Regions from separate parts of the Nitratireductor sp. J20-h4 genome, predicted to be linked through region 2. Evidence: predicted binding sites of a transcription regulator. Region 2 holds the regulator's gene; each other region holds the start of a gene.

Region 1 (2,198 bases), 2.0 Mb from region 2:
CTTTTCGCTCGCGTCGCGCAAGAGCGCCGCGCCGGCCTCGTCCGGCCGCGCGATCTCCTCCACAAGCCGGGTCGAGCACAGGGCGTTTGTCGCGATATCCTTCGTACCGAGGCGGGCAAACCTCTCGCGCTGGATCGCGCGCGCGGCAGCGACACGGGTGGCGACGGTCTTGCTCGTCTCGCCGCCGCTGATGTGGAACAGCTCCTGCGGCGACACCGCCGGCACCTCGATCCGCAGATCGATCCGGTCGAGAAGCGGCCCGGAAATCCGCGCCTGATAGTCGCTGCGGCAACGCGGCCCGCGCGCGCAGCGATAGCCCGGCTCGCCAGCGCGCCCGCACCGGCACGGATTCATCGCCGCCACAAGCTGGGCGCGCGCGGGATAGGAGACGCGGCTGTTGGCGCGCGCGATCACCGCCGCGCCCGATTCGATCGGCTGGCGCAGCGAATCCAGCACGGCGGGCGTGAATTCGGGCAGTTCATCGAGGAAAAGTACGCCGTTATGGGCAAGCGACACCTCGCCCGGGCGCACCCGCAGGCCGCCGCCGACCATCGCCGCCATCGAGGCGGAATGGTGCGGCGCGCGAAACGGCCGGCGATCCGACAGGCGTCCCTCGGCCAGTTCGCCGGCGATCGACTGGATCATCGAGACCTCCAGCAATTCGCGTGGCGCCAGCGGCGGCAGGATCGAGGGCAGGCGCTGGGCCAGCATCGACTTGCCGGCACCCGGCGGTCCGCACATCAAGAGATGATGGCCGCCGGCCGCGGCGACCTCGAGCGCGCGTTTTGCCGTCTCCTGGCCCTTGATGTCGGCAAGGTCCGGCAGCGTCCCCGAAATGGACCGGATTTCGGCGACGGGACGCGACAGGACCTGGGAGCCACGAAAATGATTGGCGATCGCGATCAGGCTGCGCGGAGCCAGGATTTCCATCTCGCTGTCGGCCCAGGCGGCTTCCGCGCCGGCGGCGTGGGGGCAGATCAGCCCCTTGCCCAGGGCGTTGGCGCCGATCGCGGCCGGCAACGCGCCGTGCACATGCGCGATCGTGCCGTCGAGCGACAATTCGCCGAGCACGACGAACCCTTGCAGCGCGTCGGCCGGCACCGCGCCGAGCGCGGCCATCAGGCCGAGCGCGATCGGCAGATCGTAATGGCTGCCCTCCTTCGGCAGATCGGCGGGCGCGAGATTGATCGTCACCCTCTTGGGCGGCATCGACAGGCCGGAGGCATGAAGCGCGGCCTGTACCCGTTCCCGGCTCTCGGCCACCGCCTTGTCGGGCAGGCCGACGATCTGCATGTTGATCTTGCCCGGCGCGATCATCACCTGAACGTCGACCGGAACCGCTTCGATGCCCTGAAAGGCGACGGTGCTGACCCGCGAAACCATCTCCGCTTCTCCCCGACCACGGGAGCGGCATGCAACCGGTACGTTTGCCCGGGTGCCGCCCTCGCGCCAAATTAAGCACAATTGGCCATGGCTCGCAAGAACATTACAAGAACGAACTAGCGTTCTGCGTGTATAGGGGTTGCATACGGTTGCATCGCCCTGAACGGAACGGCAACACGACCGCCTAGGTCCGTCGCGTCTCGACCGCGTCCCAGAACAGGGCGGCGATGTCGGCGCCGCCGAAATTCTTGACCTCGCGCACGCCGGTCGGCGAGGTGACGTTGATTTCCGTCAGCAGGCCGCCGATCACGTCGATGCCGACGAGGATGAAGCCGCGTTCCTTCAGCGCCGGTCCGATCCGCGCGCAGATCTCACGCTCGCGCTCGCTCAGCTCGGCATGTTCGGCCCGGCCGCCGACATGCATGTTGGAACGCGAATCGTGTTCGGCCGGCACCCGGTTTATGGCGCCGACCGGCTCGCCGTCGATCAGGATGATGCGCTTGTCGCCGGCGCGCACCGCCTTGAGGTAGCGCTGGACGATATAGGGTTCGCGAAACATCTGGCCGAACATTTCCAGCAGCGCGGCAAGATTGCGGTCGGCTTCGTGCAGGTGGAAGATGCCGGCGCCGCCATTGCCGTAGAGCGGCTTGACGATGATGTCGCCATGGTCGCGCCGGAACGCGGCGACCTCGCGCGGATCCTTGGTGATCAGCGTTTCGGGCATCAGGTCGGGGAAATCGGTGACGAATATCTTTTCCGGGCTGTTGCGCACCCAGGCCGGATCGTTGACCACAAGGGTGGCGGGATGGATGCGC
Region 2 (2,198 bases):
CCTGCGAGGCCGTCGATCCACGCGGCGCCATGGTGGTGCACGCCGAAACCCAGGCCGCGGCCGCGCCATATTGCGGCCGGGCGAGCGTGATCGTGATCGCCGACGCGACCGCCGCCAATCCGTGCCGGGCAAGAAACGTTCTTGTCGTGACGGCCCGCGATCTCGCCCGCCGCGGCAGTCTCGAGGTGCGTTTCAAGCAGGTTGGAACCGAGGGCGCCAGCGCGAGCGAAGAACCGCTGCGCGCCGAAGCGCGCTTCGCCCTGCCGCGGAACGAACGGCCATGGTTCGCGCACCGCAAATTCTCGCGCGAAGCGCGCGGGCTCGCGCCCTACAAACGCGGCAAGAAAGGCACGAAGGACAAAAAACGCAAAGGCGGGAAGGACGCCACGGGCGGCAAGACCTGAGCCGTCAGCCGTCGCAACGGGATGGCTGGCCCGGAACGCGGCCGCGGACCGGCCGGCTCCGGCCGAAACCCGCCCGGCGCGCCCGGCGCCGGGGAAAAATCAGTAGCGGCGGATTAGGCCGACCAGCCGTCCCTGCACCTTGACCTGATCGGGGCCGTAGATACGGGTCTCATAGGCCGGGTTGGCGGCCTCGAGCGCGATCGAGGCGCCCTTGCGCCGAAACCGTTTCAGGGTCGCCTCGGCGTCTTCCACCAGCGCCACCACGATGTCGCCGGGATTGGCGGTCGCCGCGCTGCGAATGATGACGGTGTCGCCGTCGAGAATGCCGGCGTCGATCATCGAATCGCCGCGCACCTCGAGCGCGTAATGGTCGCCGGCCGACAGCATGTCGGGCGGCACGGTGATCGCGTGCGTCTGGTGCTGGATGGCGTCGATCGGCACGCCGGCGGCGATCCGCCCCATGACCGGCACCGACACGCCGCCGGCATCGTCATTGTCCGACACGGGCGGGGCCGGTTTGGGTTTCGGTTTGCCGAGACTGCCCTCGATGACGCTCGGCGAAAAGCTGCGCGGTCGCCCGAGCCCCGGCGAGATCGATTCCGGCAGGCGCAGCACTTCCAGCGCGCGGGCGCGATTGGGCAGCCGGCGGATGAAGCCGCGCTCCTCCAGTGCGGTGATCAGCCGGTGGATACCAGATTTGGAGGCCAGATCGAGCGCTTCCTTCATCTCGTCGAAGGAGGGCGGGATGCCGGTCTCCTTCAGTCGTTGATGGATGAACAGCAGCAGTTCGTGTTGTTTTCGGGTTAGCATGGTCGCCCCCAGCGGAATCATCGACAAACAAAACCAGAACAAACTCTATCTGTTCTCACCTTGTTCCGCAAGTGTCCGACCGTTGAATGTCCGAGGCGGACGCCGGCAAGGGCTGCGGGCGGCCAGTTGCGCACGACCTGCCCGTCAGCGCGATGCCCGCGGGGCCGGGGGGCGTCCGGTGTCGGGGCGCTCGGCGGTGTACGACCCGGCGTTACGCCACTCGTCCGTTGAGATAGTCGTCCGTGACCTGGTTTTGCGGCCGTTCCGACAGATCGGCCATCGTGCCGTGCTCGAGCAGATAGCCGGTCCCGCACCGCGTCCAGAACAGCGCGCACCGGTCGGCAATCCGTCTTGCCTGCGACAGATTGTGCGTGACGATCACCAGCGTGACGCTGTCCTTGAGTTTCAGCAGCAGGCGCTCGATCGTCATCGTCGACATCGGGTCGAGCGCACTGCACGGTTCGTCCAGAAGCAGAATTTCCGGCCGCGTCGCCAGCGCCCTGGCAATGCACAGGCGCTGCTGCTGACCGCCGGACAGCGCGCAGGCCGACATGTCGAGCCGGTGACCGATCTCCGCCTGGAGGCCGACGGCGCGCAGGCACTCGTCGATGCGCGCCTCGCGGTCGGCTCGCCGACGCACGCCGAACTCGCTCAACACGATATCAAAATTGCGGCGGATCGAGAACGGAAACGGGTTCGGTTTCTGAAACACCATGCCGACGCGCTTGCGCAAGCGCAGCAGGTCGGCATCCCGCCCCAGCACGTCGGTGTCGCGCACAAGGATGCGGCCCGTCACCCTGGCGCCCGGGATCAGGTCGATCAAACGGTTGAGGCAGGTCAGCAGGCTGGTCTTGCCGCAGCCCGACGGGCCGATCAGCGCGGTGATGCGTCCAGGCGGGATCGACAAGGTGACGTCGGACAAGGCGGTGAGGGCGCCGTAGGCAATCGTGAGGTTTTCGACGCGAATATGGCTCGCTTCGACGC
Region 3 (2,198 bases), 2.2 Mb from region 2:
GCGCTGCGGCCAGGCGGTGGTGAAGGAGGTCGACGGCCTCGATTACGAGCCCGGCATCAAGCTCGGGGAGTATTGAGCGAGCAGCCGCGGCATCAGCTCGGCGAGCTCTTCCGGGAAGATCGTTTCGGCGGTCCGGGAAAGTGTGGCCGCGCTCCACCAGCGCCGGTCCGCGATCATCTCGCGCTCGCGCGCGTCGGAATTGTTGCCGGCGATCCGCTTTTCGGCGACCCGCACCAGGAAAAAGCGCTCCTCGGCCACGACCGGCATGCCGTCGGGCAGATCGAACCGGTTGGTGCGGGCATGGACTTGTGGACCGATGGCCAGGTCGAGCCCGGTTTCTTCGAACAGCTCCCGTCGCGCCGCCGCCTGGAAACTCTCGCCGGGTTCAAGCGCGCCGCCGGGTGTGGCCCAGAAGCTGAAACCGGCCCGCGGACCGTCACGATAGACGAAGCGGAACAAAAGCACACGGCCGCCGGGATCGATCACCAATAGCCGCGCCGACGGTCGGGATTGTGGCCGCGTCACGCCACGCTTTCCTCGATCTTTTCCATGTCCTCGTCGGACAGGCCGAAATGGTGGCCGAGCTCGTGAATCAGCACATGGGTGACGATGTCGCCCAGCGTTTCCTCGTTCTCGGCCCAATAGTCGAGAATGGCGCGCCGGTAGAGCGTGATGCGGTTCGGGCCTTCGCCGGTGGCCGGGTTCCAGCGCTCGGCGATGCCGCGGCCCTCGAACAGGCCGAGCAGGTCGAACGGGGTTTCCAGCGACAGATCGTCCATGATCTCCTCGGTCGGAAACTCGGCGATCTGAATGACGATCTCGCCGGTCAGCGCGCGAAAGTCCGCCGGCAGATGCGCATAGGCTTCCAGCGCCAGGATTTCCATCTCGTCGACCGACGGGGAGAGTTGATCGTGCCAGGCGCGGGTCTGGTAGATGCGGGCCATGTTTTTGTCCTTTGGCCGCCATATAGCCTTTTGTTTCCGGCCTTGCGAGGGGCCCCGTGGCGCGGGATTTGCGGATTCGGGATTTCCCGATCTGTGCGCCGGTGCGGAATAAATTCTTATCGGCCCTGCTTGACTCTTGGGGCGGGCTCTGGAATCCATAAGAACATAACAGGAACAAGATGGTTTTGGAGCGACTGTCATGGCCAAGCCCGCCATGGCGCGGGAGACTGTTGTCGCTTTGCGTCGGGAAATCGCGAGGATCGAAGGTGTCCTGCCCGAAAGGCTGGCAGGGTCCGGTAACGACGATGGCCTTGTGCTGCGTCACGGCCCCGCCGCCAGACGGGAAACCCGTTTCGGGTCCGCCTTTTTGCCGACCGGTGCTTCAAGCTTCGATACCGCCCTGGGCAGCGGCCTGCCGCGCGCCGCCCTGGTCGAGATCCATGGCCGGCAGACCCGCGACGCCGGCGCGGTGGCGGGATTTGCCCTGTGTCTAACCGGCCTGTTGCGCAGGGCCGCACCAATGGAGCGGGATAATGCTTTGTGCTGGATCGGCACGGCGGAGATTTTTCGCGAGGCCGGGTTTCCCTACGCGCCCGGCCTGCGCCGGTTTTGCGGTCTGCCGGCCGGCGATCTCTTCCTGTGCGCGCCGAACGAGGCCAGGGACGCGCTGTGGATCGCCGAGCAGGCCGCCCGCCAGCGGGCTTTCGCCGCGATCGTGCTGGAACTGCGCGGCAATCCGGCACGCCTCGATCTGACCGCCACCCGGCGCCTGCACCGCCGGGCCCAGGAGGCGGACCGGCCGGTTTTCCTGATCCGCGAGGCCGGAACCGCCGAACCGACGGCCGCCCCGATCAGGATCGCGGTCGCGCCCGCTCCCGCCGCCCCGCGCTCGACCGTGTCCGGTCCTGTGGCGGCCTCGATCGGCCATCCCGCCTTCGCCGTCACCGTCACCAAAAGCCGCGCCGCCCCGGCCGGACGGCTCGTTCTGGAGTGGAACCCCGATGAATCCAGCTTCCGCGAAATCCGGCCAGAGAATTCTGGCGCTCTGGTTCCCGCATCTGGCCACCGACCGGATTCTTCGGCAGCGCGAGGGGCGGTCGTGGCGTTGCGGCCCGCCGTCGCGGCGTCCGCCGCTCCTGGTCAGCCATCGCGAGAACAACGCCCAGCGCATCGCCGCGCTCGACGAGCGCGCTGAGGCGCTTGGCCTGAAACCCGGCATCGGCATCGCCGACGCGCGCGCCATGCATCCCGATG
Region 4 (2,198 bases), 160 kb from region 2:
GCCGGCATGGGCGAACCCGGCCGCCGCCAGCAGGGCCATGCAACACGCGGCACAAAAATGTCGGATCGTCGGCATGGCGCCGTTCTTGCGCCAGGGCGCGCTCACGTACCAGTCACGAACGCGTCAGGACGTCGCCGCGCTGGCCAGAGGATGACCGGGCGCGAACTCGATCAGGTCCCACTGATTGCCGTAGAGGTCGGCGAACACGGCGACGGTGCCGTACTCCGCGACCTTCGGCTCGCGCACGAAATCGATCCCTTGGCCGAGAAAGCGCTGATGGTCGCGCGCGAAATCGTCGGTCTGCAGGAACAGGAAGACGCGGCCGCCGGTCTGGTTGCCGATCGCCGCCGCCTGCGCCTCGTCCGACGCGCGACCAAGCACCAGCGACGTGCCGCCGCCGGGCGGTGCGACGACCACCCAGCGCTTGTCCTGTTCGGGCTGGTGCGTATCCTCGACAAGGTCGAAACCGAGCTTGCCGCAATAAAAGGCGATGGCCTCGTCATAGTCGCGCACCACGATCATCACATGCGCGATGCGCTGCATCGGCGGCCGATCAGAACGGGATTTCGTCGTCGAGATCGCGCGAGAATCCGCCGCCGCCGCCGCCCTGGCCCTCGTTCGGGCTGGATGCGCCGAAATCGGAGCCGCGCGCGGCCGGGGCGTTATACTGGCCGCCGCCCTCGCCCTGCCCGCGCGAATCCAGCATCTGCAGCTCGCCGCGGAATTTCTGCAGCACGATCTCGGTCGTGTAGCGGTCGTTGCCGGTCTGGTCCTGCCATTTGCGGGTCTGGAGCTGGCCCTCCAGATAGACCTTCATGCCCTTTTTCAAATATTGCTCGGCGACCTTGGCCAGATTGTCGTTGAAGATCACGACATTGTGCCATTCGGTGCGCTCGCGGCGCTCGCCCGACTGGCGGTCGCGCCAGGTTTCGGAGGTCGCCACGCGCATGTTGACGACCGGATCGCCGGAATTCAGGCGGCGGATTTCCGGGTCAGCGCCCAGATTGCCCACCAAAATCACCTTGTTGACGCTTCCCGCCATCACTTTATCTCCACGCTCGTCCGCCCGGGACATTTCTGATCGGCGCGTATTCTATCCGATCGCCCCGGCCGACGCGCCCCGGCGGGGCAGATTCCTTGCGCTGTCCACAAGGGTTTCGTTCCTTGTTTGTTCTAAACCGTTTCCGACCCGGTTTCAACCATGCGCCGGCGCCCGCCGCACGGGACGCAAAATGTGAAGCGGCGCGCTCTTGGCAGCGGCGGCGCGCGCGCTTATGTCGAGGCAAAGCGTGAGCGGAGCCGAAATCATGTCGCGACCCCTGATGATCGCCGTTCTGGCGGCTTTTGCCGCCGCCGCGAGCCTGCCGGCCGTGGCCGGACCGGACGCAGACACGGCCGATAACGGCCTGCCCGGCGTCGAGCGCCCGCAAGGCGCCGGCGCCACCGACGCGCCGTTGCCCGAACCGGACGAGGCGCTGCCGGTCGGCTCCACGCCGGGTTCGTTCAAGGTCGGCGACTGGGACGTGACCATTTCCGGCAGCATTTCCTACGAGATCGGCACCGGCGGCTACCGCGACGGCCGCTGAGGCACCGGCAACGGGCGGCCGCCCTGCCGGTCGTTCGGGCCTCTTGCTTGCCCCGGTTCCTGTCGTCCTCCGTTTCGCCCCCTCGACACCACGCAACAGCGGCTCACGCCGGACCCGATGTCAACGCGCTTTTGCGCGCCGGCCACGCCCGGACTTGCTGCGCGCACGCCGCCCGGCTCGACTGCACGGTTTTCGGCAGCACGGTTTTCGGCAGCACGGTTCGACGATGGCGCGCTTGTCCCGATCGCACGCCACACCACCGGCCTCGTCGCGCCCTGGCCGTGTCAGCCACCAAATCCCGGCGGTTCGCGTGCGCCGCCGCACGGCCATCGCCAACCGCACCCTGCAAGAATTTTCCGATCGAGGCCGACAGCCAACGACGGAACCATGTTTGGGCCGGATTTAGGCCGGAGAACGCCTGATCCTGCCCGCAGCACCAGAATCGGGAAACCCGGCCGCGGCCGGCCTCGCCTCGCCAGCCGACACGACGCCGCGGCTCGACGCGTGACCCGTCAAACTGCACGCCTTCGCCCGCCACCACGCCCGCAAGAGAACGGCCTCGCCGCTACCGTTTCGAGCGCGCGAGGCCTTTGGGTTTCCCCGATCTCCGAG

Evidence for each region. The regulator LexA, encoded in region 2, represses DNA repair genes until DNA is damaged. The targets are predictions, from matches to a motif close to TGTTCNNNNTGTGTTCNG.
Region 1: ACT2B0_RS20765 (YifB family Mg chelatase-like AAA ATPase) is a predicted target of LexA. The motif match lies at 1,480-1,497, and genes of this name have one in related genera.
Region 3: ACT2B0_RS19275 (ImuA family protein) is a predicted target of LexA. The motif match lies at 1,104-1,121, and genes of this name have one in related genera.
Region 4: ACT2B0_RS07920 (single-stranded DNA-binding protein) is a predicted target of LexA. The motif match lies at 1,159-1,176, and genes of this name have one in related genera.

Annotation. Positions count from the first base shown of each region.
Region 1 covers NZ_CM165557.1:4,287,983-4,290,180, reverse strand. The annotation lists gene ACT2B0_RS20765 (YifB family Mg chelatase-like AAA ATPase) at 1-1,383, opposite strand, end outside; gene gshB (glutathione synthase) at 1,568-2,198, opposite strand, start outside.
Region 2 covers NZ_CM165557.1:1,792,899-1,795,096, forward strand. The annotation lists gene ACT2B0_RS08755 (ComEC/Rec2 family competence protein) at 1-404, shown strand, start outside; gene lexA (transcriptional repressor LexA) at 504-1,214, opposite strand; gene ACT2B0_RS08765 (phosphate ABC transporter ATP-binding protein) at 1,426-2,198, opposite strand, start outside.
Region 3 covers NZ_CM165557.1:3,990,755-3,992,952, forward strand. The annotation lists gene ACT2B0_RS19260 (DUF1737 domain-containing protein) at 1-76, shown strand, start outside; gene ACT2B0_RS19265 (NUDIX hydrolase) at 43-525, opposite strand; gene ACT2B0_RS19270 (metallopeptidase family protein) at 522-944, opposite strand; gene ACT2B0_RS19275 (ImuA family protein) at 1,144-2,139, shown strand; gene ACT2B0_RS19280 (Y-family DNA polymerase) at 2,081-2,198, shown strand, end outside.
Region 4 covers NZ_CM165557.1:1,628,354-1,630,551, reverse strand. The annotation lists gene ACT2B0_RS07930 (hypothetical protein) at 1-39, opposite strand, end outside; gene ACT2B0_RS07925 (VOC family protein) at 124-543, opposite strand; gene ACT2B0_RS07920 (single-stranded DNA-binding protein) at 554-1,042, opposite strand; gene ACT2B0_RS07915 (hypothetical protein) at 1,308-1,586, shown strand.